4 regions of the Pseudomonas sp. 5.2 genome follow, and region 4 is predicted to be linked to each of the others. Evidence: riboswitches for the same ligand, from Rfam matches in the RefSeq annotation. Region 4 holds a riboswitch; each other region holds the start of a gene.

Region 1 (7,857 bases), on a different contig from region 4:
GACACCAGCGCCTTGCGCCCATGCAAGGCCTCCTGAACCCCGGGCGACTGCACCTTGGTATTGAGGTAGTGGCGCAATGAGGCAGGGGAGATTGCCCGCAGGATCCCGTCGGCATCGACTACGAACGTCGAGTTGAAGGCCAGGCCCTGGTGCAGCACGCGGTCGGTCTCCGCCTGCAGCGCGGCGGCATCAGCCAACTGGCGGGCTTGCACGCCGGCACTGAACGACAACTGCTGCAAGGCACTGGCGATGAAGGTCTCGGTGATCGACGCCAGCTTCGCCGCGTACACCCGGTTGGCCTCCAGGGCGTGGTCGATCAGCAACTGACGCTGAACCCGGTAGCTGGCGAAATAACTGGCGCACAGCATCAGCAGCGCGGTGAGGGCGCAGAGAATCAGAATGAGCGAGCGTAAATCCAGGCGCAATCCGTGCTTGGGGTGTGGCAATCCTGACCTCACTGGTACGAAAAGGGAGTAACCCTGCTGCTTGTAGGTGTAGTGCGTTATTGTCGCCGTAGCGGTGAGTTACGTCGATCAGGAACCTGCTTTTTCCAGTTCAGCCAGCTCATCTTCGACCTGCTGCATGCGCTGCTCGGCCAATGCCTGCACCTGGGTGTCGCGGGCGGTTTCGCGCATCAGCGCGGTCAGTTTTTCGCTCAGGCGCTTGCCGGCCTCAGTCTCTTCAAGTGCGCGGGCCTTGGCCGGGTCCTGCATGGCTTCGACGATGCTGGCGAATTCAGCGTCGCTGAAATTCGTTTCGCTGTAGAGCTTGAACAAGTCCTGGCGCTGGTCTTCGACCGTCAGGTGTTTGCGCAGCACCTCACGGATGCGCGCCTCGGGCACCTGCGGGTGGGCTGGGGCCAGCAACGACGCCATGCGGTCGATGTTGTGCTCATAGGCGTCCTGCAGCGGCAGCTTGGCCAGGATCTGCGCTTCGCGGGAGGGTTGCTGGTCGCAGGCGGCGAGGGCGGTGATCAGCAGCAGGGGCAGTAGCAACGTCTGGAGGCGGGGCATGGGGTGGCCTGGTTGGGCGGTCTAGGCCTGCGATTATACCGGGGTCTTGATCGCGATGAGCCCAGAATTTGCCATGGGCGGCGCGCTGGGGTAGAACCTTTGCCCTCGACTCATTGCCTGTAGCCCACATGCCGAACTGGATCATCCAACCCGTCCCGCGTGACGCCATCGACGAGGTGGTCGTTTTTGTCGACAGCGCCCGCCGCGAACTTTTCCCGCAGCTTGCCGACGCACCATTGCCCCCTGACTTGGCTCGCTTCGCCGAGACTTACCTGGACGGCGAAGGCGTGTTTCTCGAAGTCCGCGATCAGGGCCGTTTGGTGGCCGTGATCGGCTATGTGCCCTATGACCATCGCTTCGCACAACTCGACTATCAGCGGGTGTGCGTGGTCGAGGTGGTGCGCTTGTTCGTGTTGCCGGCCTATCGACGCCATGGCCTCGCCGCCGCCTTGTTCGCCGCCTTGCGCGGTGCGGCCGAACAGGCGGGTGTCGAATGCCTGTACCTGCACACCCACCCGTTCCTCCCGGGCGCGATTGCCTTCTGGGAACGCCAGGGGTTCGCGGTGATCGATGTGGAGCAGGACCCCGTCTGGCAGACCACCCATATGCAGCTGACGCTGGCATGACGTCGCCGTAATCGGTCAGAAACCGCCTACAGCTGTTGTTGTGGCGTGTTCAACGCGTTCATTTCCATAACGCATCTGCTTGCTTACCGTCTCCCTCAAGGCTTACCCAACGCCCCTAAGGGAGACTCACCGATGCCACACATGGCCCTGTACAAGCTCAAGCTGCTGGACGAATTCGAAGACTGCAGAGACCCGTGGTCGTTCGGCCACTTCGAAAACAGGCTGATGGATTTGTGGCGGGGTGCCACGCGCCACGACGCCAAGGGCATCATCAATGCGGCGCACAAGGAAGGGCGTTGGCCCAATACCGTGAAGCGCTACCTGCTGACCAACTACAAGGCGTTCGGCAATGTCAGCGCAGAATTGGAGCAGACGTTTATGGAAGTGCTTGCTGCGATGACCTCGCAGGAAAAAGCCGAATGGGGCTTGCAGCCGCTATCCGCTGCAGCGTCTTGAACCGGGGGGCTGCTGCGCAGCCCGTCACCGGCACGTTGGTGCGAAGCCTGGGTCCCTGAACGATGATCAGAACCCGCCGCCCAGCGGCCATTCGACCGCCAGGCGGATCTGGTCACCATCCAGCTCCGCCTGCGCCGTGTTCCCCCGGTGCGCGTTATGCCGTACCGAGAACGTGGTGCCCTTGGCCTTGCCACTCTGCACCACATAGCGCGCTTCCAGGTCGCGCTCCCAGTGCTTGCCACCCTTGCCATACCCCAGGTACGCGTAGCCGCCGGTGGGGTCGACATGCGTGCCATCGATATCAAACCCGCGCACGTACAGCGCCGTCAGGTTCAACCCGGGCACACCGTAGGCGCCCATGTTCAGGTCATAGCGCGCCTGCCATGACTTCTCGTTCGGTGCGTTGAAGTCCGACATCTGCACGGCGTTTGCGATATAGATCGCGCCCCGCGTCACATAGTCGAACGGTGTATTGCCGTCTACCTGCTGCCAGCCCAGGCTGAACCCGTGCGGCCCCTGGTTGTAACGCGACACCAGGCTCCAGGTGGTGTTGTCGATGCGCCCGGACAGCGCCTTGCCGGTGTCGGTGGTGCGGTACAGGTTGAGGTCCAGGCTCAAGCTGCGCCGGTCATCCAGTGCGTGGGTCAGGGTGCTGCCCAGGTAGTGCTGGTTCCAGCTGTCCTCGTAGCGCGAGGTATATAGGCTGCCGCTGAAGGCCGCGCCGGGGTTCCAGACCACGCCGGCCAGGTCGAAGGCATTGCCCTGGCGGCCATTGGAATAGTTCACCACGAACCCTTGATCGTGGCTTGAAGCGTTGCGATCCGCGTTTTCATTGAAGTGGCCGGCCACCAGCCGAAGCGTGTCGATCTCGTTGCTGGTGAGGAAAAACCCCGTCGCGGTCTCGGGCAGCAAGCGGCTGTCGGACGAACTGAAAACTGGGGTTTTCACCCGCTGCTCGCCGTACGACAGCACCGTGTTCGACACCCGCATCTTCAAGGCTGCGCCTGCTCGGCTGTATTCGTTTTTCGGGTGCCCGTCGTTGTCGATGCCCAGCAAGCGCGCCTTGCCGGCACGGCCACCGCCGCTGTCGAGCTGTACGCCCAGATAAGCGTGGGCATCGACACCGACGCCGATCAGGCCTTGGGTAAAGCCAGACTGCAAGGTCCCCATCAAACCGTAGGCCCATTCCTCAGCTTTGCCGCTACGTTCGTCGCGTGGCTTGTAGGCATTGCGCGCACTGCTGTTGCGCCCGCCATGCTTGTAGTCGCGCTGGTCGAACACGCTGCGGTTGAGGATGCTCCAGCTGGCGTCTTCTACCAAACCGTTGCTCTGGGACTGAGCGGATTCAGCCAATGCGAGCGGGGTAAGCCCGAGCAGAGGCAGGGCCAGCAACAGCCGGCTCATTGCCCGGCCCCCAGCTTCTGCAATTGCGCTTCGAAGCGGGTTTTCGCCCGTGCAGGCAGGCTGGCAGGCACTGTGGCCGGCGCCGCGTCACCCACCTGGATCACCATCACCATGCCCATCGCCAGGTGCGGAATGCACTGGATACCGTACATGCCGGGTACGCTGAAGGTGTGCTCGTAGGGCTGGTTGAGCTTGCTCTTGAACGCCTCAGCGCCCTGCGGCAGCAACCCCGGCACACTGGCTGCGTTGTGCCCACTCATGGTCGGCACAAAGCGCACGGTATCGCCGGGTGCGATGCGCAAGTGGTCCGGCTCGTAGACCATCGCGCCCTGCGTACCGCGGTTGAGCATCTTCACTTCGTGCACGTCTGCCAGCGCGGCAGGGGCAAACAGGGTGCTGGCGAGCAGCAGGGCGACAGGGCGCAACAGCATGGTGGGAACTTCCTGGTTCAGGGGGCGCGAAAACGCAGAATGCGTGCGCCGTCGAAGGGGTCGGTAAGGTAGTGGGCGTGTACGCCGAAGGTGCTCAGCAGGCGCTCTGGGGTGAGGACGTCGAGCGGCTTGCCGAGGGCGACCAGGCAGCCTTTGTCGAGCACCGCGAGGCGGTCGCAGGTCAGCGCCTGGTTGAGGTCATGCAGGGCCACCAGCGTGGTAACCGGCAGCCCCTGCACCTGTTGCAGCAGGCTCAGCTGGTGCTGGATGTCCAGGTGGTTGGTCGGTTCGTCGAGCAACAGCACCTGGGGGCGTTGCGCTAGGGCGCGGGCAATGTGCACGCGTTGGCGTTCACCACCTGAAAGCGAATGCCAAAGGCGCGTGCGCAGGTGCAGGGCATCCAGGTCAGCCAGGGCCTGCTCGACGATGGCGCGGTCTGCTTTGCTGAACGGCGCCAGGGCCGACAGCCAGGGCGTGCGGCCCAGGGCAACGGCGTCGTACACGCTGATGGCGTCAGCGGTATCCGCCTGCTGTTCGACCAGCGCCAGGGCCTGGGCAATGCGCCGGCGTGGCAGCTGCGTGAGCGGCTCGCCCAGCAGCTCGACATGGCCACTGTCAGGCTTGCGCAGGCCCGCCAGCAGTTTGAGCAAAGACGACTTGCCCGAGCCGTTAGGGCCGACGATGCCCAGCGTTTCGCCGGGGATAACGGTTAGCTCGATGTCGCGCAGTACAGGATTACCCCCCAGCTGCAGCCCTAAGCCCTGGCAGGCCAGGGGAGCAATCTTCACGTTGGCCATGACGGTCATGGGCGCCCCCTTCTGCTGACCAGAATCAGCGCGAACACTGGCGCGCCGATCAGCGCGGTCACCACGCCCACCGGGATCACCTGGCCTGGGATCAGCGTGCGCGACAAGATATCGGCGCTGATCAGGAACAGTGCGCCGCCCAGCGCACTGGCCGGCAGCAGGCGGCTATGCCCGGGCCCCAGCAGCAGGCGCAGGGCGTGGGGGATGACCAGCCCGACAAAACCGATGGCGCCGACGATGGACACCATCACCGCCGTCACCAGGGCGGCACAACTGATCAGCAACAACTGAGTGCGCCGCACCGGGATCCCCAGCGACGCGGCCGAGTCGGCGCCGAAGGTAAAGGCATCCAGCGCGCGGCGATGCCACAGGCACACCACCAGCCCGAACAGTGCCACGGGCAGGGCCAGCCACACGGACGGCCAGCGCACGCCACTGAGGTTGCCCAGCAGCCAGAACAGAATGCCGCGCGCCTGCTCGGCGGTGGCCGACTTGGTGATGAGGAACGCGGTCAGCGCAGTGAACAGTTGCGAGCCAGCGATGCCGGCGAGTATCACCTGGGCGTTGTTGCTGCTCGGCCCAGCGGCGCGGGCCAGCACCAGCACCAGCGCAAACGCCGCCAGCGCGCCGATGAAGGCGCCCCCGGACATGCTCAGGGCGACGCTGCCCAGCCCCAGCAGGCCGACCATCACCGCGCCGGTCGAGGCACCGGCCGACAACCCCAACAGGTAGGGCTCGGCCAGCGGGTTGCGCAGCAGCGCCTGCAGGATCACGCCACACGTGGCCAGCCCGGCGCCACAGGCGGCGGCGACCAGGGTGCGGGTCAGGCGGTAGTTCCAGACGATACCGGCATCGATGGGGTCGACCGGGTAACCGGCCTGCCACAGGTGATTGGCCAGCACTTGGTAGACCACGTTCGGCGCCAGGTTGCTCTCGCCGATCGCCGTGCCGGCCACCAGCGCGACACACAGGGCTGCCAGGGCCAGGGCGCTGTAGGGCAACAGGCGGCTCATCACTGGGCTGCTTTACCGCTGGCGAACGCCGTCGACAGCGTCTGCAGGCCACGGAACAGCCGGATGCCGGCCTGCATGGCGTCGGCGTCGAGGACGATGATGCGGTCGTTCTTCACCGCGTCCATGTTGCGGGTAACCGGGTCGTTGCGCAGGAATTCGAGTTTTTTCTGGTAGTCGTCTGCCGGGAAGCGGCGACGGTCCATGCGGGCGATGATCAACCAGGTCGGGTTGGCCTTGGCCAGGGTTTCCCAGCCCACGGTCGGCCATTCTTCGGTGGACTCGACCACATTGCGCACCCCCAGGGTACGCAGCATGAAGTCAGCCACCCCTTGGCGGCCGGCGACGTAGGGGTCGATATCCAAGTCGGCGCTAGAGAACCAGAACAGTGCCGAGGTGTTCGACAAATCCTTGCCAGCCAACTGTGCCTTGGCGCTGTCCAGGCGGCCCTTGAGGTCGGCGTTCAATGCGGCGCCGCGGTCTTGCACGTCGAAGATTTCGGCCAGCTGGTTGACGCTCTTGTAGATGCTCTCGACCTGGAACGCCTGCAGGCGGGTGCCGTCGGCGCCCACCAGGTTGTCTTTGCCTTCGCAGTCCGACGGCAGCAGGTAGGTCGGGATCTTCAGCTCGTCGAACTGCTCGCGGGTGCCGACCACGCCTTGTGCGCCGACCATCCATTCAAACTGAACGGCCACCAGTTGCGGACGCTTGCCGACCACTGCCTCGAAACTGGGGTCGTTGTCGGCCAGGCGCTCGACCTTGTCGTTCAGCGCCTTGTACTCGGGCAGCACGTTGTTGAACCACAGCGAGGTGCCGGCCAGTTTGTCGCCCAGCCCCAGTGCGTAGAGCATCTCGGTGCCGGCCTGGCCAATGGTCACTGCACGCTCGGGCGCGTGGGCGAAGGTCTGCGGCATGCCGCAGTTGTCGACCGTGAGCGGGTAGTGGGTGGCGGTAGCCTGGGCCAGGCTGGTGAGGCCGAGGCCGGCGATCAAAGCGGCAAGACGAGGCAGCATGAGGGGACGATCTCCTATCGAAGGGTTCACGGAATGAACGCATGGACAGGCATCGCCGAGCCCCGTGCACGCGGCAGGGGGCAGCACCCAGAAAAGGGTGGAGATGGCCATCCCGGACACCCCGCCGGTTGGTGTTTTTGCGCCGGCAGGTCTCCTGACTGGTGCGTCATGGCCCAGCTCCAGCCTTCCCGGACAAGGTTATCCAGTGGCATCGATGGAGCAGGCTCGGCACCTACAGTTGCGGGGGCAGTTCCGTTTGGCCCGCGTTAGCGGGCTTGGGATTCCCTATTAATTCCGTGGTGGAAACCGGCGGCCGGCATGGTAGACCATCAGGCAGCCGGGTGAAAACGCTTTTCAGAAGTACTTGAGCCAGGTGATGTCACGCCGACGCGCCTTCAGCCGGGCGAAGCTACGTACCGGCAGGTACAGCGACACGGCGAGCAAGGCGGCGCCCAGCCACACGGCACCGATGCCGTCGAAGCCGAAGTAATCCCCTTGGTTGTGGCCGAACAGCGCGACGCAGGCCAGGTAAAGCAGCTTCAGCACATACAGGTGCAGCAGGTAGAAAAACATCGGTGCTGCACCGTAAACCGCCAGGGCGTTGATCCAGCGGGCCTGGCCGGCACGCTCGAAGGCGCGCAACAGCAGCAGGCCACAGCCCAGGGTGAGGGCCAGGAACAGCAAGGACGGCGGATACTTGGTGATGTTGAAGAAGCTCATCAGCGTTTGCGTCAACGTCGGGTACCCGCTCCAGGGTGCCTCGCCGTAGCCGTTGAGCATGCGCAGCACGACAAAACCAAGCAGTGCGATCACCCCGGCCAGCAGCAGGCGATGCTGGCGTTGGCCTGCGTCGCTGCCACGGGCGAACCAGGGGCCAAGGCCGTAGCCCAAGGCGATGACGCCGATCCAGGGCAGCACGGGGTACGACGTGCGCAGGCGAAGGTTGTCGGAGAATGCCAGCCAGCCACGGTCGTGCAGGATCGCCCACGGCACGTGCAGGGCCGACTCAGCGCCGAAGTGCAGGCTGTCGAGCAGGTTGTGCCCGGCGACGATGATTGCACCCAGGGCGATCAGCGCTGCCCGTGGCAACCACACCAG
Region 2 (7,857 bases), on a different contig from region 4:
AAGTGGAAGCGTTGATCCAGGCGCGCCTGCAGGCGCGTGCAGACAAGAACTGGGCGGAATCCGACCGTGTCCGTGACCAGCTGACCGCCATGGGCGTGGTGCTGGAAGACGGCAAGGGCGGGACTACCTGGCGCTTGGCCGACTGATCAATGGCGCGAGGGGCTGCCACGCAGCCCTTTCGCGACACGCCACTAAACAGCAGGCAGCGGTTTTCTCCCCAGCACCGCTCGCCCTTTTTTCATGCCGACCGCCAGCGCTGACAAGATCAGGGCAATACACAGCCACTCCCAGCCGCTAGGCACCTCATCCACGATCAAGGCTGAGCTGACGATGCCGAATACCGGAATCAGCAGCGACAGCGGCGCTACCGTGGACACCGGGTATTCGCGCAACAGGTAATTCCATCCCCAATAGCAGAAGTGCGTCGCGGCATACACCTGGAAGACCAGGGAAAAGACCACGATGGCATTCGTCTGCGCTGCCAGTGCCACGAACGGGGTTGCGCCATGCAGCCACCACGTGAGCGACAGCAAGGGTATTGGCGCAAATAGGCTGGCCCATACCACGAAGGCAAAGATCTCCTTCACCTTTGACAGCTTGATGATGACGTTGCCGATGCTCCAGGCCAGTGCGCTGATCAAGACCAGCAGCAACCCTGTTGTCGTGGTTTTGCCCGGGCTTGCTGCGAGGATGCCAACCAAGCCGGTCGCCGCTAGCACGATGCCGACCAGTTGCGGGCCGGTCAGGGGCTCGCGAAACAGCAAGCAGCCCCACGCCAGGGTAAAGAATGCACTGAACTGAATCAGTAGCGAGGCGCTGCCCGGTGGCACGCCCATGGCGATGCCGAGATTGATCAGTGCCCACATGGCTACGCCGAAGATCAGGCCATAGGCACCTAACCAGCGGACGGCAACCTTGGGGCGCTTGACGAAAAACACCCACGGCAATGCGCACAGCGCGAAGCGTAAGCCGGTGAGCAGCAGTGGGTCGACGTGGGCCAAGCCCAGTTTGGTGATCGGGAAGTTGAGGCCCCATAGGGCTGTGACCAGGACGGCAAGGGTCAGGTGTTTTCTGTGCATGGTTTGGCAATCTTCTGAGGTCGCGGCAGTGCGCCTTGACGCTTCAGTCACTATGCCGCGGTAACGGTTTGGCCCGCTTTCAATTCAAGGTCGAATCTAATTAAAATCAGGCCATGACCTACGTTGAAGATACGCTGTACGACGACACGCCTTGTGATGTGGTGGTGACGAGAAAGGCCTTTGCGGATGGCGAACTGTTCCCGATGCATCGCCATGGTCGAGGCCAGTTTGCCTTTGCCGCTTGCGGCGTGATCACGGTTGCAACCGAATCAGGTAATTGGGCCGTGCCGCCCTTACGGGCCATCTGGGTGCCTGCACAAGTGGCCCATGCCATGCAAATGCGCGGCCCGGTGACCATGCTCAATGCCTATATTTGCCAGCAGGCCGCCGAGCGGGTTGGGTTGCCTGGGCATTGCCAGGTGTTTGCGGTTTCCCCTTTGGTGCAGCAGCTGCTTGAAAAGGCGATCGAAGTGCCTGCGCAGTACCCCCTGCAGGGGCGTGATGCCTGCTTGATGGGCTTGCTGCTGCATGAGATTGCCGACATGCCGGCGCTGTCGCTGAATGCGCCGATCCCCGAGGAGCCGCGCCTTGCGCGGGCATGCCGAGCGTTTCTGGCGGCGCCTTCGCTGCAAACAGGCATTGATGGCATGGCGGACTGGGCCTGCATGAGCCGGCGCACGTTCACGCGCCAGTTTCGCGTGTACACCGGGATCAGCTTCATTGAATGGCGCCAGCAGGCATGCTTGCTGGACGCCGTGGTTCGGCTTGGCAAAGGGGAGCCAGTCACCCGCGTCGCGCTGGCGCTTGGCTACAGCAGCCCGAGCGCCTTTGCGACCGTGTTCAAGCGCTTGCTGGGCGAGGCGCCCAGCCGTTACTTCGATGCCCCCGTCAATGGGCAATGCAGTACCAGTTTGGCGCCGCCCAGTTCGCTGGCGCCTACCTCCAGCCCAAACCCATGAAGGTCGACGATCGCAGCAACGATCGACAGGCCCAGCCCGAAGCCTGGGTGGCGGTGACCTTCCTCGCTGCGATAGAACCGCTTCAGTACCGCCGTACGTTCCTCTTCGGGAATCCCCGGGCCGCTGTCCTCAATGGCGATGTGCAGGCCTTGGTCGTCCTGAGTCGCCAGCACGCGCACGCGGCCACCCTCTGGGGTGAACTTGATAGCGTTGCCCACTAGGTTGGCCAATGCCTCGAACAGCAGTTCGCGGTCACCATGCAGCGCCGGTAGCTGCGCGGGCTGCTCAAGCTCCAGGCGAATGCCGCCATCCTCGGCCAATGGCAGGTAGAAGTCGTGCAGCTCTACCAGCAGATCGTGCGGGTCGAGTTGTACAAAGCCCGCACGCCGCTGACGGTCCTCCAGTTCACTGATGCGCAACAAGCCGCGAAAGCGCGCCATCAAGGTATCGGTTTCGCCAATCGCCTGGTCCAGCGCCTCGGCCTGCGCCGAGTCGGTGGCACTCTGCTGGCGGATTCGGTACAGCTGCGCGCGCAGGCGGGTCAGCGGCGTGCGCAGGTCGTGGGCAATGTTGTCGCACACCCCCTTGACCTCGTGCATCAACCGCTCGATGCGGTCGAGCATGGCATTGACGATGGCGGCAAGCATGTCCAGCTCGTCGCGACGGGCTGACAGCGGCAGCCGGTGGGTGAGGTCGCCGGCGACGATCAACTCGGCCTGGGCCTGAATCGCGCGAATGCGCTTGAGCGGCCTGCGGCGCAGCAGGTACCAGCCGGCAAACCCGGGGATCAAGGTCAGGGAAATACCCCAGAGCAGGGCATGCAGGATGATCCGCGTGACCACGAACAACGAGCCATTGTCCCGTACCAGCACCAGCCAGCGGCCATCCTGCACTTTGATGGCCACGGCGTCGCAGCTGTCGCGTGGCATGTGCGGGTCATCGGCGTCCAGGCAGCGTTTGAGCTCATGCACCTTGCCGTCCAAGCCTAGCTCCGAAGGCAGCGTGCGCAGGCGGCCGCCAAGCGGGTTGAGCTGGGCATCGAACAGGCCGTAGGCATCGAAGCTGCGTTCCTCGAAGGCCTGGCTGGCAATCAAGGCGTCGTCCAGTTGCTTGCCGCTCATGTGTGCGAACAGGTGCTGGCGCTGCAGCATGGAATGGCGGGTCAGTTTGTTCAGGTAGCTGGAGACCTCGAAGTACAGCACCCCCATCAGGATGCTGCTCCAGGCCACGAACAGAAAGCTGTACAGTGCCAGCAAGCGGCTGGTTGACGAGCTCCAGCCCTTAGACGGGTTCAGCAATGGCATAGCCGGAGCCCCGTACCGTACGGATCAGCGGCGATTGGCCGGGCGAGTCGATCTTCTTGCGCAAGCGGCCGATGTGGACGTCGATGAGGTTGGTGCCCGGGTCGAAGTGATAGCCCCAGACTTCTTCGAAGATCATCATCCGCGTGATCACCTGGCCGCTGTGGCGCATCAGGTATTCGAGCAGTTTGTACTCGGTCGGCAGCAGATTGAGGGTGTGCTCGCCGCGGCGTGCTTCGTGGCTGATCAGGTCCAGTTGCAGGTCGGCGACTTGCAGGCGGGTCTGGGTCATCGGCACGCTGTTGCGGCGCAGCAGCACCTCGACACGGGCGGCCATTTCGTCCGAGGCGAACGGCTTGGTCAAGTAGTCATCCCCCCCGGCACGCAGGCCACGCACGCGTTCGTCAACGTCGGACAGGGCGCTGATCATCAGGATCGGCGTGGCGATTTTCAGGTTGCGCAAGGTCGTGACGATGGTCAAGCCATCGACTTCGGGCAGCATACGGTCCAGGGTAATCAGGTCGTAGCCACCGGCAATCGCCTTGGCCAGGCCTTCCCGGCCATTGTCGGCCCAATCCACGTCCAGGCCGTGGCTGGAGAGTTCGGCGACGATTTCCTGGCCGGTGACGGCGTCGTCTTCGATGGTCAGTACGCGTGGCATGCTGGTTCCTGGGCGGCGAATAGAGGCTTGATTGTGCCAAAGAATAGACAAACGGCGATTTAAGAAAAATTCATCTGGCGGTTCGGGCCCGACCCAGCAGCCAAAAAAAAGGGCATGCCATCATCTGGCATGCCCCTTTGTCAGGCTTGCAAAGCGCCTCAGGCGACCTTGACGATCCAGCCTGCCGGTGCTTCGACGTCCCCGCTCTGGATGCCGGTCAGCTCGTTGTAGAGCTTTTGGGTTACCGGGCCGACTTTTTCCAGGTCATGGAAGACGTGCAGCTTGCCGTTGTACTCGATGCCACCGATCGGGGTGATTACCGCAGCGGTACCGCAAGCGCCTGCTTCGATGAAACGGTCGAGGTGGTTGATCTCTACATCGCCTTCGATCACTTTCAGGCCCAGGCGCGAGGACGCCAGTTCCATCAGCGACAGGCGGGTGATGCCTGGCAGCACGGATGCCGATTTCGGAGTGACGAACTCGTTGTTGGCGGTGATGCCGAAGAAGTTGGCCGAACCGACTTCCTCGATCTTGGTGTGAGTCAGCGGATCGAGGTAGATGGCGTCGGCGAAGTTGTTTTTCTTGGCTTCAGCGCCCGGCTGCAGGCTGGCGGCATAGTTGCCACCGACCTTGGCCGCGCCGGTACCTTGTGGGGCGGCACGGTCGAAGCTGGAGATCTGGAAGTTGTGCGGCTTCATGCCGCCTTTGAAGTACGAGCCAACCGGGATAGCGAAGACCGAGAAGATGAACTCGGGGGCGGTGCGCACGCCGATGTTGTCACCGGTGCCGATCACGAACGGGCGCAGGTACAGGGCGCCTTTGCCATGGGGCGGCACGAAACGCTCGTTGGCCTTGACCACTTGCTTGCACGCCTCGATGAACACATCGGTCGGCACCTGTGGCATCAGCAGGCGGGCGCAGCTGCGCTGCATGCGTGCGGCGTTCTGGTCCGGGCGGAACAGGTTGATCGAGCCGTCCTTGCAACGGTAGGCCTTCAGGCCCTCGAAGCACTGTTGGCCGTAGTGCAGGGCAGTGGAGCCTTCACTGATGTGCAGTACGTTGTCTTCGGTCAGGGTGCCCTTGTCCCACTCGCCATTGCGCCATACGGACAGGTAGCGTTTATCGGTCTTGATGTAGTCGAAACCCAGCTTGTCCCAGTTAATGCTCTCGTTACTCATGACACCCTCGATTGTCTTGCAGATGCCCGATCGCTCGGGCTGCTGTTATATGCGCACCACGCCACGATAATACATCCGCCGCGGATCGGGAACGGCCAGTCACGAAACAGCGTGCGATTGGGTGGGGGGAGGGCGTATGTCCGGGGTTTTGCGCCGCCCTTGAGATCGAGCGCCGCCCGCGCGGCGCTTCGCAGCACAAGGCTGCTCCTACAGTCAGTTTCGGGCCAATTATTCCTGAGGCATTGACGCCCGCCTCGATACTGGCCCGAAACAGACTGTAGGAGCAGCCTTGTGCTGCGAAGCCCCGCGCAGGCGGGGCTCGATCTCGAGAGCGCCGAAGACCCTCCGCCATACACCCGGGCCACTACTTCTATCTCAGCGCCCCCGCAACCGCTTACCCCAATCCCCGCCGTGGCTCCGACTACAAGCCTCTTCACTGTCAAACCGCACATGCCAGGCCGGGTGGTCCAGCCGTATCCCCACTTCATCAAGCGCCTGACAGGTCAACGCCAGCATCCGCGCTTTAGCCACCCCAGCCAGCGCTGCAGCCTTGTCTGCCTCGCGCTCGAATACCCAGGTAATGCGCAGGCTGGCAGGAAAACTGTCGGGGTCAAGGTGATGGGTAAGCCAGGTGAACCCGACAATCTCTGCCTTGGCCGTTTCGCAGGCGTCCGTCAGGCAAACCACCAGCTCACGCTCCACGCGTGCCATTTCGCGCTTGCCCATGGCCTTCATTGCGCGGCCTCATCATCGATCTGCTGGCAGAAGCGCAGGCGGTTGCCAAACGGGTCATGGACCTGCATCTGCAGGCCCCAGTCCAGGCGTTCGGCTTCGGGCCGGGCGTAGCCGTAGCGTTTGGCCTGCAGTTCGCGCTCGAGGGCGCGCAGGTCGTCGAGGCGGGCGAACACGGTCGAACCCGGGGTGGCATCGCCGTGGTGTTCGCTTAGGTGCAGGATCAACCCGTCGCGGTGGATTTGCGCGTACAGGGGCAGGTCAGGGCTGAAGCGGTGTTCCCAGTCCAGGCTGAAGCCGAGGAAGTCGAGGTAGAACTCTTTGGCTTTTTCGACCGAGAAAATACGCAGTACCGGGATGGCGGGGGCGAGCGGCATAGGGCGTCCTTGGCCGTTGATGAAGGTGCAACTGTAGCGCAGATGCGCCAATGCCTGTGCGTCAGTCGCGCAATGGCCGACGGCAATGGTTGACCACCTGCCAGCCACTGCGTAGCCTTGCCACTTCGAGGTTCTTCGGCCAGGCCGAAGCTAAGACGGGAACGCGGTACAAGCCGCGGCTGCCCCCGCAACTGTAAGCACCGACAACGGGTCGACACAGCCACTGCGTAACCGCGCGGGAAGGCGTCGCGCCCTCCAGCCCTGCTATTCAAAGCATGGCAGGTACGGTGCGAGCCAGGAGACCTGCCTCGAGGCGATTTCGACTTTCAACCGGGCGGGGTGATCCGGTGGCGAACAAGCCCGGCCGACCTGGCCCGTGGCTTTCGTCCTGCATGCCCGCGCCATCTTGCCAAGGGCATCGCGACATGAAAACACTGGCCAAACTCCCCGTCACCATCGTTACCGGCTTCCTCGGTTCGGGCAAGACCACCTTGCTTCGCCACATGCTCGACAACGCCCAAGGCCGCCGTATCGCGGTGATCGTCAATGAATTTGGCGAACTGGGCATCGATGGCGAGATCCTAAAACAGTGCAGCATCGGTTGCACCGAAGAAGAGGCCAGCGGCCGCGTGTACGAGCTGGCCAATGGCTGCCTGTGCTGCACCGTGCAGGAAGAGTTCTTCCCAGTCATGCGCGAGTTGGTCGCACGCCGTGGCGACCTTGACCACATCCTCATCGAAACCAGTGGCCTGGCGCTGCCAAAGCCGTTGGTACAGGCCTTCCAGTGGCCAGAAATCCGTAACGCCTGCACCGTCGATGCGGTCATTACCGTGGTCGACAGCCCGGCTGTGGCGGCCGGCACCTTTGCCGCCTACCCAGACCAGGTGGACGCACAGCGCAAGCTCGACCCGAACCTGGACCACGAGTCGCCGCTGCACGAATTGTTCGCTGACCAATTGGCCAGTGCCGACCTGGTGGTGCTGAACAAGGCCGACCTGATCGACGCCGAAGGCCTGGCCAAGGTCCGCGCCGAGGTGGCCGAAGAGCTGCCGCCCGCGGTCAAGGTGATCGAGGCCAGCAGTGGCCGTCTGCCACTGGACGTACTGCTGGGCGTGGGCGCCGAGTCCGAGGTGCACATCGATGGCCGCCGTACCCACCACGATTCGCACCACGATGGCGATGATCACGACGATCATGACCACGACGCCTTCGATTCGATCTCCATCGACCTGCCAGAAGCCGACGAAAGCCTGTTGCTCGATGCCCTGACCCAGTTGGTGGTCGAGTTCGGCATCCTGCGCGCCAAAGGCTTCGCCGCCATCCCGGGCAAGCCGATGCGCCTGCTGGTGCAAGGCGTGGGTACCCGCTTCGACAAGCACTTCGACCGCGCCTGGCGTGCCGACGAACCGCGTATCACACGCCTGGTGCTGATCGGTCAGGACCTGGATGCCGTGCAGCTCGAAGCGCGTTTGCGCCAGGCCTTGGGCGCCTGACCCATGCACCTGCTGCGGACCCAGCCCGGCGGCTTCGTGCCGGATGACAGCATTGCCGACCTCGGCCAGACACCCGC
Region 3 (7,857 bases), on a different contig from region 4:
CGCCTGCCGCAGACCTTGTCACTGGCCGGCCTGGCCATCGTGCTGTCGTTGCTGGCGGGTATTGGCCTGGCCTACCTTACCGCGTACCTGCAATGGCGGCCGCTGAAGGTGGCGCTGTCGCGCGTGCCTTCACTGGGGTTCTCGGTGCCGGTGTTCTGGATGGGGCTGCTGCTGATCCAGGTCTTCGCCTTCGGCCTGGGCTGGTTCCCGGCCACCGGCAGCCAAGGCTTCGCCAGCCTGGTGCTGCCGGCCGTGACCCTGGCCATCCCCAGTGCCGCAGTCTATGCCCAGGTGCTGCAACGCGGTTTCCAAGGCGTGTGGCACGAGCCCTACATCGCCACGGCGTTCGCCAAGGGGCTGAGCCGTGCCCAGGTGCAGGCCCGGCACGCGTTGCGCAACGCGGCGCTGCCGATTCTTACCCTGGTGGGCCTGCAAGTGGGCAATACCGTGTCCGGCGCCGTGCTGGTCGAGACCATCTTCTCGCGCAACGGTGTCGGTCGGCTGGCCCAGGAAGCGGTGTTGCGCCAGGACATCCCGGTGGTGCTGGCGATCGTCGCGGTATCGGCAGCGGCCTTCGTGCTGGTCAACCTGATCGTCGACCTGCTCTACCCCTACCTTGACCCCCGCATCACGCATGCCACGAAGGTGACCTGACCATGACCACCGATACCCGCCCGTTCCGTGCCGCCGCACCCGCCACGCCCTGGAAGCGCCGCACCCGCGTGCAGCGCTTGGGCCAGGCAGTGGCACCTTTGTTATCGCGCCCTGGTTTCGCCCTGGCGCTGCTGGTGGTGCTGTTTGCGCTGGCCGCCGCCGTGGTGCCGCAGTGGCTGGCCCATTTCGACCCCTATGCCACCTCGCCTGCGGCCAAGCTGACCGCGCCCGGTGCCGCGCACTGGTTCGGTACCGACGAACTGGGCCGCGACTTGTATACACGCGTGGTGTACGGCGCCAGCCTGTCGGTGCAAGCGGCACTGCTGGCGGTGGGCATCGCCCTGGCCGGTGGCCTTGGTTTGGGGGTGTTGGCGGGGTTTGCCGGAGGGCGAGTCGACGCGGCGCTCATGCGTGTGATCGATGTGCTGCTGGCCCTGCCTGGCCTGCTGCTGGCCCTGGCGATCGTCACTGCCATCGGCTTCGGTACGGTGCCTGTGGCAATCGCCGTCGGCGTGGGCATCATTCCGGGCTTTGCCCGCACCACCCGCGCCGAGGTGCTGCGGGTCAAGACCTTGCCCTATGTCGAAGCCGCGCGCCTGGGGGGCGCCAGTTGGTGCCGCACCTTGCTGCGGCACATCCTGCCCAACGCCTGGGGGCCGGTCGCGGTGCTTGCCACGTTGGACTTCGGCGCCGCGATCCTGGCCACTGCCGGCCTGAGCTTCCTCGGCTTTGGCGCGGCTCCCCCGGCAGCAGAATGGGGCACGCTGATCGCCAACGGCCGCCACTTTCTGATCACTGCCCCGTGGGTGTCGCTGCTACCGGGCCTGTTCGTGGTCGCCGTGGTGTTCAGCCTCAACCATCTCGCCCGTACCCTCGAGGAGCACCATCGATGAGCCAACACCCCCTGATCGCCGTGCGCGACCTCAGCGTCAGCTACAACGCTGGCGGCCATACCACCCAGGCAGTCAAACACCTGTCGTTCTCCATGGCCCAGGGCGAGACCGTGGCCATCGTCGGCGAGTCCGGTTCGGGCAAGTCGACCCTGGCCAACGCGCTGCTTGGCTTGCTGCCGGGCACTGCCCGAGTCGATGGCGGCCAGTTGTGGGTCGATGGCATCGACGTGGCGCACGCCAGCGAAAGGCAGAAGCGCCACCTGCGCGGCCGTACCCTCGGCCTGGTGCCCCAGGACCCGATGGTCAGCCTCAACCCGACACTGCGCGTTGGCCAGCAGATCGGCGAAGCACTGGCCCTGGCCCACGGCCGCCGCTACCGCAGCCTCGACGCCGATGTGCTGGCGCTGCTGGGCCAGGTCGGCCTGGACCAGCCGGCCCTGCGCGCCCGCCAATACCCGCACGAACTGTCGGGCGGCATGCGCCAACGGGTACTGATCGCCATTGCCCTGGCCGGCAACCCGCGCCTGATCATCGCTGACGAACCCACCAGCGCGCTGGACGTGACGGTGCAACGCAAGATCCTCGATCACCTGCAACGGTTGGTGGCCGAACGGGGCATCTCGCTGCTGATCATCACCCATGACCTGGGCGTGGCCACCGACCGCGCCGACCGCTTGCTGGTGATGAAACAGGGTGAACTGGTCGAGCAAGGCCCGCCTCGCCTCGTCGTTCAGGCACCACAGCACTCCTATACGCGTGACTTGCTTGCGGCAGCGCCCGCCTTTAGCCATCGCCGGCGACCAGGGCCATTGACGCCAGGTACGCAACCGATCCTGAGCCTGGAGGGTATCGGCAAGACATTCGAGTTGCCGAAGACAAAGGGCCAGCACAACCGCTTCGTCGCCCTGCAGGGCCTCAGCCTGCAGGTGCACCCAGGCCAGACCTTGGCCATCGTCGGCGAGTCCGGCTCTGGCAAGAGCACCGCCCTGCGCATCGCGCTCGGCCTGGAGGCGCCCAGCCAAGGCCGCATTCTGTTCGACCAGGTAGACGTTACCGGCCTTGGCTGGCGGGCGTTTCGGCCCTTGCGCCGGCGCATGCAGTTGGTCCAGCAAAACCCGTTCGCGGCCCTTGACCCCCGTTTCACGGTGTTCGACAGCATCGTCGAGCCCCTGGTGTCGTTCGGCCTGCTCAAAGGCCCCGCGCTGGAACAGGCGGCCCGTGAGCTGATCGAACGCGTGCACCTGCCCGTCAGCTACCTGGACCGCCTGCCCCGCGAGCTGTCCGGTGGCCAGTGCCAGCGCGTGGCCATTGCCCGGGCATTGGCCCTGCAACCCGAGTTGCTGTTGCTCGACGAGCCGGTCAGTGCACTGGATGTCTCGGTGCAGGCGCAGATCCTGGCGCTGCTGGATGAATTGCAACGCGAACTGGGGATCGCCTATGTGCTGGTGTCCCATGACCTGGCAGTGGTGGCGAGCATGGCGGACCACGTACTGGTGCTGCGCCAAGGGCAGGTGGTGGAGCAAGGTACGGTAGACGCGGTGTTCGATCGGCCAACGAGTGACTATACCCGTGAACTGATCGCGGCCATCCCTGGGCACAAAGCCGCCGCATAAGTCATGACACAATATTATTTATTTGCATTTAAATAAGACAAGTAAATACCCTAAAAACATAATTAGCATAGAACCACAAAGCCTTTCACAACCTCACCCCATACCCGCTAAGGTCACTCCAGACCGACCCCATTCCTGGCGGAGGCCGTCCACCACGACCACGCCAGGAGCCTTGCACGCATGACCCTTCCCTATCACCCACCTTGCTTCACCGGCGCCCCCGCGCGCGGTGACGCATGGCGGTATCGCTTCCATTTGCAGCACAACCCACAGGTATTCCCATGAGCAAACGACAGATCCGCCTGGGCGCCATGATCCATGGCGTCGGCCACGGCTGGGGCGAATGGCGCCACCCTCAGGCGCTTGCCGATGCGAGCGTCAATTTTGGTTTCTACAAACAGCAGGCGAAGTTGGCCGAGGCGGCGAAGTTCGACTTCGCCTTCATCGCCGACAGCCTGCACATCCACGCCCGCTCCAGCCCTCACTACCTCAACCGTTTCGAGCCGCTGACCATCCTCTCGGCATTGGCTGCAGTAACCGAGCACATCGGCCTGGTGGCCACGGTCACCGTCAGCTACACCGAGCCGTTCCAGGTGGCGCGCCAGTTCGCCTCGCTGGACCTGATCAGCGGCGGGCGCGCCGGCTGGAACGTGGTCACTTCGTGGCTTTCCGGTACAGCCGACAATTTCGGCAAGGCCGAACACCCGCCCCATGCTGTGCGCTACAGAATCGCTCGCGAGCACGTGGATGTGGTCAAGGGGCTGTGGGACTCGTGGGAAGACGACGCCTTCACCCGTGACAAACAAAGCGGGCAGTTCTTCGACCCGGCCAAGCTGCACACCTTGGGCCACCAGGGCGAGTTCTTCAAGGTCAAGGGCCCACTGAACATCCAACGTTCACCGCAGGGGCAACCGCTGATCTTCCAGGCTGGCGTGTCAGAAGAAGGTCGCAATTTCGCGGCACAGAACGCCGACGCCCTCTTCGTCAGCCCCGAGTCGTTCGACGACGCCCATGCCTATTACCAAGACCTCAAGCAACGCGCCTCACGCCATGGTCGCAACCCCGACGCGCTGTTCATCCTGCCCGGCATCCGCCCTATCGTTGGCCGTGACGCCGAGGAAGTCGAGCAGCGCTACCAGCAGGCCGTGGACCTGGTGAGCATCGAGGACGCACTGGTTGCACTTGGCCGCCCGTTCAACGACTACGACTTCAGCCAGCATGACCTGGACGCGCCCTTCCCCGACCTCGGCACTTTAGGCAACGACAGCCACAAGGGCACCTCGGACCAGCTCAAACAACTGGCCCGCGACGAAGGCCTGACCCTTCGCGAATTGGCGCTGCGCTTCTCGCGCCCCCGCCGCGACTTCGTCGGCACCCCGGCACAGGTGGCCGATGCCCTGCAGCACTGGTTCGAACAGGGCGCCGCCGACGGTTTCATCATCAACGCGCTGCTCCCCGACGGCCTACAGTCCTTCACCGAGCAGGTGGTGCCGCTGCTGCAGGCCCGTGGCCTGGTGCGCAGCGCGTACACCGGCACCACCCTGCGTGACAACTTCGGCCTCAGCGTGCCGGAAAACCGCAACACCCAGCGCCGCACCCAGCCGGCCGTTGCCTGAGCCCACCCCAACAAGGAGTTCTGTTCCATGAGCCTCGAATTCATTGGCCTCATCGGCCCCCAGGAAGGTAGCGAATCACAGGCACCACGCGGCCCGCTGGTCGACCTTGACTTCATCAAGGCATTTTCCCAAGCCCAGGAGTACGGCGGCTTCGACAAGGCGCTGCTGGCGGTCAACACCAGCGCACCCGACTCGCTGATCCTGGCCAGCTACGTCGCCGCACTGACCGAGCGCATCGGCCTGCTGGTCGCACACCGCCCGGGCTTTCAAGCCCCGACCTTCGCCGCTCGCCAGTTCGCCACCCTTGACCAATTGAGCCGTGGTCGGGCCTCGATCAACGTCATCACCGGCGGCGACAGCGGCGACCTGCAGCGCGACGGCGACTTCCTCGACAAGGACGCCCGCTATGCCCGTACCGACGAGTACCTGCAGGTGCTGCGCGACACCTGGACCCGCACCGAACCGTTCGACCATAACGGCACGCACTACCGGGTGGAAGACAACCTGACCCTGGTCAAGCCCGTGCAGCAGCTGCCCATCTACTTCTCCGGTGCTTCGGATGCAGCCGTCGAAGTGGCCGCCAAGCATGCCGATGTGTACATGATGTGGGGCGAACCGCTGGAGCAGGTGCGCGAGCGTATTGCCAAGGTGCGCAAGGCTGCAGCCCGTTATGGGCGTGAAAAGCACATCCGCTTCAGCCTGTCGCTGCGGCCGATCCTGGGGGCTACCGAGGAGCAAGCCTGGGCCCGTGCCGAGCGCATTCTGGCCGATGCCCAGACGCGCATCGGCATCCGCCAGGGCAACCGCCGCGAGAAGAACTTCGGCAAGAGCAACGCCGGCTCAGAGCGCCTGGTGCAGTTGGCCAGCCAGCGCAAGGTGCATGACACCCGGCTGTGGACCGAGATTGCCGCGTTGGGCGGCGGTGCGGGCAACTCGACGTCGCTGGTAGGGACGGCGGACCAAGTGGCTGAGGCGGCGCTGGCGTACTACGACCTGGGGGTTAGCACCTTCCTGTTCCGCGGGTTCGATCAGTTGCGCGATGCGGTGGAGTATGGGCAGGAACTGATTCCGCGGATTCGTGGGTTGGTGGCGCAGCGGGAGGCTGGGCGTAGCGCGCGGACGGCTTAGTGCATGGCTGGATTTTTTTGGCGCCTATGAGACCGAGCGCCGCCCGCGCGGCGCTTCGCAGCACAAGGCTGCTCCCACATCTGTTTCGGGCCAATTATTCCTGTGACATGTCTTGGCGCCCGCTTCGATGTGGAGCAGCCTTGTGCTGCGAAGCGCCGCGCAGGCGGCGCACGACCTCCCAGGCACTGCAAAACCCGAAAATTGCTGGCCTACAACTTCTGAAATACTTTTCACGCGCACACCGCTGTGCAATTGACGGAAAACCTGCCTCGTGGTCTCCTAATGCCTCGCGTTCAGGTGCCCCTCAGGGGGTGAAACGGGAAACCGGTGCGTCGCAAGCCCTCGACCAGGGCCCGACCAAGCCGGTGCTGCCCCCGCAACGGTAAGCGAGCGAAGCGTCTAGACCACTGTGCCGCGTCATCTGGCATGGGAAGGGGCGCTTTTCAGGAGCCCTGCTCCTCCTCGTGAGCCCGGAGACCGGCCTGACGTTCATGAACACCCCGCGGTGGGCGGGCGCTGTCGCATTCCCCTGGGCGGATCACGTTCGGGGCTGCCGCGCTTGCCCGTTGCCCACAAAAAGCAGAGGAACGCGTCATGCCCGTCACCAGCGCCAAACACAGCATTGCCACCCCCGTCACCCTCAGTCAGCGTGTCGTCATCGCCGTCGGCGCCAGCCTGCTGGGCCTGTGCCTGGTGTACTTTGCCGGCTTCTCGCACATCGAAGCCGTGCACAACGCGGCGCACGATACCCGCCACAGCGCCGCCTTCCCCTGCCACTGAGTACGCCCCATGATCATGCGCATTGCCCGTACCGCGGGCTTCAGCGGGCTGCTCGCGGCCTTGCTGCTGACCCTGCTGCAAAGCTTCTGGGTTGCCCCGTTGATCCTTGAAGCAGAAACCTACGAATCCGCAGCCCCTGTTGCCGAGCATCACGAACACGGCGCCGAAGGGGCCGCGGCCCATGAACACAGCGCCGAAGCCTGGTCGCCTGAAGACGGCTGGCAACGCGTGCTGTCCACCACCGGGGGCAACCTGGTGGTAGCGGTAGGCTTCGCGCTGATACTGGTCGCCCTGTACAGCCTGCGTGAACCGAAGCGCGCGGGCACCGGCGCCCTGTGGGGCCTGGCGGGGTTCGCCGTGTTCTGCCTGGCCCCTACCCTGGGCCTGCCGCCAGAGCTGCCAGGCACCGCTGCCGCTGACCTGGGGCAACGCCAGGCCTGGTGGATCGGCACCGCAAGCGCTACCGCACTGGGCCTGGCCCTGTTGGTATTTGCCCGCCACTGGCTGGTTAAAGCGCTAGGCGCCGTGCTGCTGGTACTGCCGCATGTCATCGGTGCACCGCAACCTGAGGTGCATCAAAGCCTCGCGCCTGAAGCCCTGGAAGCCCAGTTCAAGGTCGCCAGCTGGCTGACCAACGCCGCCTTCTGGCTGGCCCTGGGCCTGCTCAGCGCGTGGCTGTACCGCCGCTCCAGCCAGGCCTGATGGTTTTAGACGCGACCCTGCCGGCGCTGTACGCCGGCTTTGGCTGCCGCCGGGGTTGCCCGGCGGACACCCTCGAAAACCTGCTGCGCCAAGCCTTGGCTGACCATGGCTTGGCGCTGTCAGGACTGCGCGGTATCGCCAGCATCGCCCTCAAGGCCGACGAACCTGGCCTGCAGCAACTGGCCAAACGCCTTGGCCTGCCCTTGCTGCTGTACGATGCCGGGCAACTTCAGCCCTACGAACCCCTGCTAAGCTATCGCTCGGCCATCGCCCATGCGCACAGCGGTTGTTGGGGCGTCGCAGAAAGCGCGGCGCTGGCCATGGCCAGCCAGCACCTCGGCACGGCCCGGCTGCGGGTCACACGCCAAGTGCTCGGGCCGGCTACCCTCGCCCTGGCCTGCGGGCGATAATTGCAGCATCCCTTTCATCGCAAGGACTTTCCATGACGGTCTACTTCATCGGCGCCGGCCC
Region 4 (7,857 bases):
CAGCTTTTTCTTGACGATGTGATACGCCGCCAGGGTCCACTCGCCTCGCCCGTCAGGCAGCATGTGCTTGATGCCGGCTTCGGTCTGTTTGGCGGTGCTCAGGTCCCATTGCTGCTGCGTGGCGTTGAGGGTGAGCAGGTTGCTCACACCTTCGGTACTGGTGGCGTACTGGCCATAAACCGACAGGTCCTCGGTCAGCGCGAACACCAGGCCGGCGCGCCAGTTGTCGCCAGACAAGCTGCGATCGGTGCGGGTATCGGCATCCAGGTCGTCGCGGTTCAGGTGCACCTGGTCGCGGCGTGCACCGGTGATCAACGACAGGCGCTCGGTGAGTTGCGTGCGGTTTTCGGCGAACAGCGAGAACTGCTTGGCCTGGTTGGCTTCGCGCGAGCGGTAAGGGTCGTTGCTGATGTACTCGCCCCCACCGGAACCGGACAGCGGCACGGTATCGGTCAGGGTGTTGCCGAAGTCGTGCTTGCGCACGAAACGGATCGTGTTGTAGTCGGCGCCCACCACAGTCTGGCTGTCCAGGCCGAACAGCGAATGTTGCAGGGTGAACGACTGGCGATCGCCAAGCTGTTCCTGGGTCTGCTTGATGCTGATGAAGCTGCTGCGCCGCACCTGGTCGCCTGGCAGCCAGGTGTAGGTCTCGGCGTTGCGCCAGCGGCGCTGGGCCTTGAGGAAGTACAGTTGGTTGCTGGCGGTGAGGTTGTCGTTGATTACCCAGTCGGTGACTAGCCGTGTGGACTGGTCGTTGTAATGCACTTCGGCGTTGTCGACGTTGTAGTTGTGATCGCGCAGCGACTCGCGGTAATGCCCGTCCACCAACGGCGTCCCCATGTACTGCTGCGGGTCTTGGTCTCCGTAGTCGTGGCTGAGGGTGAAGCTCAGTTCATCGCTGGGCTGCCAGCGCAGCGCGCCGCTGATGGCAAGACTCTGCGAATCGCCCCGGTCGACCCAGCCGTTGCTGGCCAGCTTGTTGAGGTTCAGGCGGTAGCTCAAGGTGTCGGTCAGCGAGCCGCCGCTGTCCAGGGCCATCTGCCGACGGTCATCCGAGCCGTAGCCCAGGCGCAGGTGATTGCGGATTTCGCCTTCAAAGGGCTTCTTCGGCACGACGTTGACCACCGCACCGGTGGCGCCCTCCCCGTACAGCACCGAGGCCGGGCCGCGCAGCACATCGATGCGCTCGACCGACCAGGTATCGACCGGGAAGGTCACTGTGCCGGCGCCCACGTACAGCCGGGTACCGTCGTACAACTGCATGGTCGAGCTGTGCCCGGTGAAGCCGCGGGCCGACAAGGCCGTGCCGCCGTTACCGGGGGTGCCGATGAAGGTGATGCCGGGTGAACGGGTGACCGCGTCCTGCACCGTGGCGTTGTTGCGCTTGAGGATTTGCTCGGCACTGATACTGGTCACGCTGGCTGGGGTTTCCAGCGGCGTCAGGCCAAGCCTCGAGCCACTGGTGCCTGGGGTATGCAGGTCGGGCTGAGGGTTGTGCTCGGCCGTGCCGGTAATGTCCGTGGCCGGTAGCGCCAGGGCGTTGTCCGCCTCGGCGGCGTGGGCGGCAACAGAGAGAAAAACACAGGGCACCAGGCTGGCGTGCAGCAGCGTACCTGGCAGAGAACTGAACAGCGAATAACGGGACATGTCGTTCCACTTGAAGCAGGAATGAAAGAATCCCGGGGGAACAACGCAAAGAGGAATCGCGGGCGAGCACGCCCACGGAAACCGGCCTGCGCCCGCCCACCGCGGGTTTGCCAAACGATGCTTCAGGCCGGTCTCCGGGCTCGCGAGGGTCATGAAGCCTTCACCTTCCCATGCCAGGGCACAGTGGTGTCTTGAATGCTTCGCTCGCATACCGTTGCGGGGGCAGCGCCGGACTGATCATCGAACGATGACGAACCGGCTTCCCGTTTCACCCCATGCACGGCGGCAGGGGGCACCTGAAACAGGCGCGCAGATGACCATCAAAAGCCCGCTGCGTCAACCGGCTTGTGGCAAACAGGTCGCCTGAGCTCGCCACTTCAGGCCCTGGGCGAACGCGTCACGGTTCAATCATCGCCAGGGCTTTCTATTGCCTTTTCTGGCGCGGCATTTTGTAACGTTCAGTAAGAAGTTTTTGCATGGACATCATACCCACCACTCTTTAGCCTTACGCCTCCGTCGAAGTGGGGACCCCGTGTGAAGCAGCAGTCAGCTAAACCAAAGCCCGCCCTCTGGGGCATTCTGATGGTCGCCGCGAGCCTCTGCGCACACGCAGACAGCACACCCCAACATAGCCCGACGCTGGTGTATTCCTGGCCCGTTAACGCAGGCCCACTCGACCCACGCGGCTACTCGCCCAATCAGATGTACGCCCAGGCCATGGTGTATGAACCGCTGGTGCGTTACACCTCGGCGGGCACTGTAGAGCCGTGGTTGGCACAGGCTTGGCAAGTCTCCGACGATGGCAAGACTTACACCTTCAACTTGCGAGATGGCGTGCGCTTCAGTGACGGCACGCCATTCGACGCTGCAGCTGCCAAGGCCAACCTGGATGCCGTCCTTGCCAATAGCCAACGCCATCGCTGGATGGAGCTGGTCACCACCCTCGACCACATCGAGGCCCCTGACCGGCTGACCTTGCGCCTGGTGCTCAAGCACCCGTACTACCCAACGTTGATGGAACTGGCCCAAGTGCGCCCGCTGCGCTTCGGCTCCCCGCAGGCCAAACCTGGCGAACCCGCCGGCACCGGCCCATGGATGCGTATCGAATCGCGCTTGGGCGAGTATGACCGCTTTGCCCGCAACCCCTTTTACTGGGGCGCAAAACCGGCCTATGGCGAGGTGCGGGTAAACGTCATCCCTGATCCCAACAGCCGCGCGCTGGCCCTGCAGGCCGGCGAGCTCGAGCTGATTCAAGGGGCCGCCGGCGAGATTACCGCCGGCACGTTCGTGCGCCTGCGCGACCAAGGCTTCGCCACCGCCCTCTCGGCACCGCTGGCTACCCGCACCCTGGCGATGAACACCGGGCACGGCGCCACCCGTGACCTGGCCGTGCGTCAAGCGATCAACCAAGCGGTAAACAAGCAGGCAATCATCGACAAGATTCTGTATGGCCTCGAGCCCCGTGCCGATACCCTGTTCGCCAGCAACATGCCCTATGCCGACATCGGCCTGAAACCCTACGCCTACGACCCTGCCCAAGCCGCCCGCCAACTTGACGCTGCCGGCTGGACCCTGCCTGCAGGCGCAACGGTACGTAGCAAGGCCGGTGAACCGCTGTCGATCGAACTGGTATTCCTCGGCACCAGCGCACTGCAGAAGAGCCTGGCCGAAGTGCTGCAAGGCGAGCTGGCTCACGTCGGCATGCGCATCGAGTTGCGTGCGGTCGAAGAAGGTGGGCTGGTCCGGCGCCAGCGCGATGGCGACTTCGGCATGATCTTCGCCGACACCTGGGGAGCGCCCTACGACCCGCACTCCTTTGTCAGCTCCATGCGCTATGCCGGCCATGCCGACTACATGGCGCAGCGTGGTTTGGCGATAAAGGACGAACTGGACCAACGCATTGGCCAGGTACTGGCAAGTACCGACGCGCAGCAACGCGCCGAACAGTACCGGTTCATCCTCACCACCTTGCATGAGCAAGCCGTGTACCTGCCGATTTCCTACCTTACCGCTATCAGCGTTCGCCGCGACTCCGTTGCCCATGTGCAATTTGGCAGCACGCTGTTCGACGTGCCGTTCGAAGCCATGACACCGAAGCAGGGAGACTGACATGCTGCGCTATATCCTGCTGCGGCTGGCACTGCTGGTACCGGTAATGCTCGGTGTTTCACTGCTGGTCTTCGTGCTGCTGCACCTGGGCAGCACCGACCCGGCCCTGGACTACCTTCGCCTGTCGCACATCCCGCCGACTGACGCGGCCATTGCCGAAGTCCGCCATACCTTGGGCCTCGACCGGCCGTTGTTTGAGCAGTACCTGACCTGGCTCGCGAAGGCCGTGCAGCTGGACTTCGGTATTTCATACCTCACGGGGCGGCCGGTGCTCGACGACCTCCTTTACTACCTGCCCGCCACCTTGCAACTGGGCGGCCTGGCCCTGGCCTGCACCCTGCTGCTGTCGATTCCGCTTGGCCTGGTGGCTGCGCGCTGGCAAGGGCGCTGGCCCGATCACGCCGTCCGCGCGGTGACGTTCCTGGGTGTCTCGATGCCCAACTTCTGGCTGGCGTTTCTGCTGATTGCGCTGTTTTCCCTTTGGCTGGGCTGGCTACCGCCACTGGGCCGCGGCAGTGCCGGGCATCTGGTGATGCCGGTACTGGCGATTGCCCTGATGTCGATGTCGATTAACGCCCGCCTGTTGCGGGCAAGCCTGCTGGAGGCCAGCGGCCAGCGTTATGTCACCTACGCCCGTGCCCGCGGGCTGCCCGAGCGCCGGGTATGGCGTGACCACGTGTTGCGCAACGCCTGGCTACCTTTCGTCACGGCCACCGGTATGCACATCGGGGAATTGATCGGCGGGGCACTGGTAATCGAGACCATCTTCGCCTGGCCCGGCGTCGGCCGCTTCGCGGTGTCGGCGGTGCTCAACCGCGACTTTCCGGTCATGCAGTGCTTCACCCTGCTGCTGACAGGCCTGCTGATGGTCTGCAACCTGGTGGTGGATGTCTGTTATGCCTGGCTCGACCCTCGCAGCCGTCTTGAAGGGGTGGACGCATGAGTGTACTGGCCATCTTCCGTCGCGCTACGCTGGCCGGCCAGGCCAACCTGATAGCAGGGCTGGTACTGGTCAGCGTGCTCTGCATATTGGCCGTGTTTGGCCAATGGCTTGCCCCGCACGACCCGGACCTGGTCGACCTCGGCCGACGCCTGCTGCCACCGGACAGCAGCCACTGGCTGGGCACCGACCACCTTGGCCGCGACGTGCTGTCCCGGTTGATCGTCGGCACACGGCTGTCGCTGGGCAGCGTAGTGCTGACACTGGCGCTGGTGCTGTTTCTGGGCCTGCTGGTGGGCGGGGTGTCCGGTTTTGTCGGTGGCAAGGTCGACCTGCTGCTGATGCGCTTGTGCGACATGTTCATGACCTTCCCCACGCTGGTGCTGGCGTTCTTCTTCGTCACCCTGCTGGGTACTGGCCTGAGCAACGTGATCATTGCCATCGCCCTGTCGCACTGGGCATGGTATGCGCGCATGGTGCGCGGCATGGTCATCGCCCAACGCGGCCGCGAATACGTGATGGCATCACGCCTGGCCGGTGCCTCACGTTGGGCGCGGCTGCGCCAGCATGTGCTGCCGAACATTGCCGGCCCCTTGCTGGTGCTGGCCACGATGGACATCGGGCACATGATGCTGCATGTCTCGGGGCTATCCTTCCTCGGCCTTGGCGTCACCCCGCCCAGTGCCGAATGGGGGGTGATGATCAACGATGCCAAGGAGTTCATCTGGACCCAGCCGCAACTGCTGCTGTTGCCCGGGCTGATGATCTTCTTCTCGGTGATGGCGTTCAACCTGCTGGGCGATGCGTTGCGTGATCGCCTGGACCCAACCCAGGAGGCTCATTGAATGCCCGTGTCGACGTTACAGCTCAAAGGCCTGTGTATCGAAGGGCGTGCTGGCGTGTTGGTGGACGACGTCGACCTGCAGCTGCGCCGAGGTGAAGTCTGTGCCCTGGTCGGTCACAGCGGATCGGGCAAATCGCTCAGTTGCCTGGGTTTGCTTGACCTGCTGCCGCCAGGCCTGCGCCGTACACGCGGCCAGTTGCTGCACGATGGCAAGCCATTGGCAGCCGATCAGGTGCGTGGGCAGCTTGCCAGCCTGATCCTGCAGAACCCACGCAGTGCATTCAACCCTGTGCGCAACATGGCTAGCCATGCCCAGGAAACCCTGAAACTGCGGGGGGTCGTCGGCAGCGCTGCACGTACGCGCATGGATGAATGCCTGGAGGCCGTGGGGTTGGGTGACCGCAGTCGGGTCCTGCAGTCGTTCGCGTTCCAGCTCAGCGGTGGCATGTTGCAGCGCATGATGATCGCCCTTGCGCTCATGGCCGAAAGCCCCTTTCTGCTGGCGGACGAGCCCACCAGCGACCTCGACGCCGTGAGCCAGGCGCGCTTTCTCGACCTGCTCATGAAGCTGGTGCAGCAGCACAGGCTTGGCGTGCTGTTGGTGACCCATGACATGGGGGTGGTTGCCCGCTGCGCCGACCATGTCGCGGTGATGGAAGCGGGGCGCGTCGTCGAGCGGCAAACAGTGCATGGCCTGTTCGATCAACCGGCCAGCGCCACCGCCCGCACCCTGCTTGAAGCCCATCAGCTACTAAACGGGAGCCAGCCATGAGCCTGCTGCACGTTAACCAACTCGGGCATGGCTACCGTTCCGGAGGGCTACTGAGCAGACGCGGCTGGCTGCGGGTGCTCGACGGCATTGAGCTTGAGCTGCAGCCCGGTGAGTCGCTCGGCCTGCTCGGCAGCAGCGGCAGCGGCAAGAGCACGCTTGCTCGGTTACTGCTCGGCCTGGAGAAACCCGCGTGTGGCCAGGTGACATTTGCCGGCCAAGAGGTCAGCCGACTGCGCGGCGGTGAGGCCCGTGCTTTCTTGCGCGCCGTTCAGTTGGTACTCCAGGACGCGCCCAGCGCGTTCAACCCGCAACGCAGCATCGGCTGGAGCATTGCCGAGCCGTTGCGTCACCTGAGCGAGCTGGACGAAGCTGCACGCAACGCCCGTACGCTGGAGCTCCTAGAGCACATGGGCCTGCGCAGCGAGCATGCCGAGCGCCTGCCGCACCAACTCAGTGGTGGCCAACTGCAGCGCGCCAATATCGCCCGCGCGCTGGCCATCTCACCCAAACTGGTAATACTGGACGAGGCCTTGTCAAACCTGGACCGGGTGTTGCAACTGCAGCTGCTGCAGCGCCTGGACGCACTTCGACGCGAGCACGGCACCGCGTTCTTGCTGATCACCCATGACCTGAGCCTGGTGCGCTACTTCTGCCAACGGGTGGTCGTGTTGGACGCCGGGCGTATCATCGAGGAGCGTCAGATAGACGGTAGGCTTTCGTTCGATCACGCCGTTGGCAAGCAGCTACAGGCCGCAGTACTGCCGGTGCGCCCAACAATACGCGAGCCTGAGGCAGGGTCGCCCGCCGCCTTGTCACCTGCGGCAGTTCGGGCGACGACTAGACTGAGTGTCTGACCCAGCCGGTGGCTAGCAAAGCTGCCTGCCTGCGCCAGCCCCAGAGCCCGACGCCGTGGAGGCACTGCGCACATGAGCTTCATCGTCTGGGTGGCCATGCTCGGCGCAGTCTTGTTGCTGCTGGCGTTGACCTCCTCTTACCTGCGCTGGATCCCGGTCACGACCTCGGTCGTGTGCCTGGCCCTGGGCGTCGCGCTGGGCCCCGGTGGCCTCGGCTTGCTGCAACTCGAGCTGCCCGATGCGCACGGCTGGATGGAGCACCTGACCGAGGTCGCCGTGCTGTTTTCCCTGTTCGTCAGCGGCCTCAAGCTGCGCCTGCCGCTGAGCAGCCGCAGCTGGCGGGTGGCGGTTTTCCTGGCTGGGCCGGTCATGCTGGCTTGCATCGCCGGGGTCAGCCTGGTGCTGCATTACGGCCTGAACCTGGGCTGGGGCGTGTCGGTGTTGATTGGCGCCATCCTGGCCCCGACCGATCCGGTGCTGGCCACCTTGGTCCAGGTCAATGACGCGCAGGACTACGACCGCGTGCGCTTCAGCCTGTCGGGTGAGGCAGGGCTCAACGATGGGGTTGCCTTTCCGTTCGTAATTCTGGGCTTGCTGCTTGTGCAGGGCGCAGCAGGCAGCCAATGGCTGACTGACTGGCTGTGGCAAGACGTGCTGTGGGCGGTGCCCGCCGGCTTGCTCAGCGGTTATT

Evidence for each region. Region 4 has a riboswitch for cobalamin ahead of AC5PZ0_RS20095 (TonB-dependent receptor). Riboswitches for the same ligand answer to the same signal wherever they lie in the genome.
Region 1: another riboswitch for cobalamin. It lies ahead of AC5PZ0_RS08410 (ABC transporter substrate-binding protein); the one in region 4 lies ahead of AC5PZ0_RS20095 (TonB-dependent receptor).
Region 2: another riboswitch for cobalamin. It lies ahead of cobW (cobalamin biosynthesis protein CobW); the one in region 4 lies ahead of AC5PZ0_RS20095 (TonB-dependent receptor).
Region 3: another riboswitch for cobalamin. It lies ahead of AC5PZ0_RS12650 (CbtB domain-containing protein); the one in region 4 lies ahead of AC5PZ0_RS20095 (TonB-dependent receptor).

Annotation. Positions count from the first base shown of each region.
Region 1 is NZ_JBYBHH010000004.1:144,706-152,562, reverse strand. Features, by position in the region: gene AC5PZ0_RS08450 (sensor domain-containing diguanylate cyclase) at 1-446, opposite strand, end outside; gene AC5PZ0_RS08445 (hypothetical protein) at 534-1,013, opposite strand; gene AC5PZ0_RS08440 (GNAT family N-acetyltransferase) at 1,142-1,639, shown strand; gene AC5PZ0_RS08435 (hypothetical protein) at 1,772-2,095, shown strand; gene AC5PZ0_RS08430 (OprD family porin) at 2,162-3,499, opposite strand; gene AC5PZ0_RS08425 (pseudoazurin) at 3,496-3,930, opposite strand; gene AC5PZ0_RS08420 (ABC transporter ATP-binding protein) at 3,948-4,727, opposite strand; gene AC5PZ0_RS08415 (FecCD family ABC transporter permease) at 4,733-5,749, opposite strand; gene AC5PZ0_RS08410 (ABC transporter substrate-binding protein) at 5,749-6,759, opposite strand; cobalamin riboswitch at 6,887-7,085, opposite strand; gene AC5PZ0_RS08405 (acetyltransferase domain-containing protein) at 7,114-7,857, opposite strand, start outside.
Region 2 is NZ_JBYBHH010000005.1:193,936-201,792, reverse strand. Features, by position in the region: gene cysS (cysteine--tRNA ligase) at 1-146, shown strand, start outside; gene AC5PZ0_RS10165 (EamA family transporter) at 192-1,079, opposite strand; gene AC5PZ0_RS10160 (AraC family transcriptional regulator) at 1,193-2,038, shown strand; gene AC5PZ0_RS10155 (sensor histidine kinase) at 1,951-3,342, opposite strand; gene AC5PZ0_RS10150 (response regulator transcription factor) at 3,320-4,000, opposite strand; gene AC5PZ0_RS10145 (branched-chain amino acid aminotransferase) at 4,159-5,178, opposite strand; gene AC5PZ0_RS10140 (hypothetical protein) at 5,554-5,913, opposite strand; gene AC5PZ0_RS10135 (glyoxalase superfamily protein) at 5,910-6,287, opposite strand; cobalamin riboswitch at 6,399-6,612, shown strand; gene cobW (cobalamin biosynthesis protein CobW) at 6,713-7,780, shown strand; gene cobN (cobaltochelatase subunit CobN) at 7,784-7,857, shown strand, end outside.
Region 3 is NZ_JBYBHH010000007.1:37,809-45,665, forward strand. Features, by position in the region: gene AC5PZ0_RS12625 (ABC transporter permease) at 1-654, shown strand, start outside; gene AC5PZ0_RS12630 (ABC transporter permease) at 657-1,547, shown strand; gene AC5PZ0_RS12635 (dipeptide ABC transporter ATP-binding protein) at 1,544-3,160, shown strand; gene AC5PZ0_RS12640 (LLM class flavin-dependent oxidoreductase) at 3,442-4,776, shown strand; gene AC5PZ0_RS12645 (LLM class flavin-dependent oxidoreductase) at 4,804-5,904, shown strand; cobalamin riboswitch at 6,183-6,404, shown strand; gene AC5PZ0_RS12650 (CbtB domain-containing protein) at 6,499-6,684, shown strand; gene AC5PZ0_RS12655 (CbtA family protein) at 6,694-7,386, shown strand; gene AC5PZ0_RS12660 (cobalamin biosynthesis protein) at 7,404-7,796, shown strand; gene cobM (precorrin-4 C(11)-methyltransferase) at 7,829-7,857, shown strand, end outside.
Region 4 is NZ_JBYBHH010000013.1:184,502-192,358, forward strand. Features, by position in the region: gene AC5PZ0_RS20095 (TonB-dependent receptor) at 1-1,647, opposite strand, end outside; cobalamin riboswitch at 1,756-1,962, opposite strand; gene nikA (nickel ABC transporter substrate-binding protein) at 2,182-3,756, shown strand; gene nikB (nickel ABC transporter permease subunit NikB) at 3,758-4,699, shown strand; gene nikC (nickel ABC transporter permease subunit NikC) at 4,696-5,541, shown strand; gene nikD (nickel import ATP-binding protein NikD) at 5,542-6,312, shown strand; gene nikE (nickel import ATP-binding protein NikE) at 6,309-7,166, shown strand; gene AC5PZ0_RS20125 (cation:proton antiporter) at 7,239-7,857, shown strand, end outside.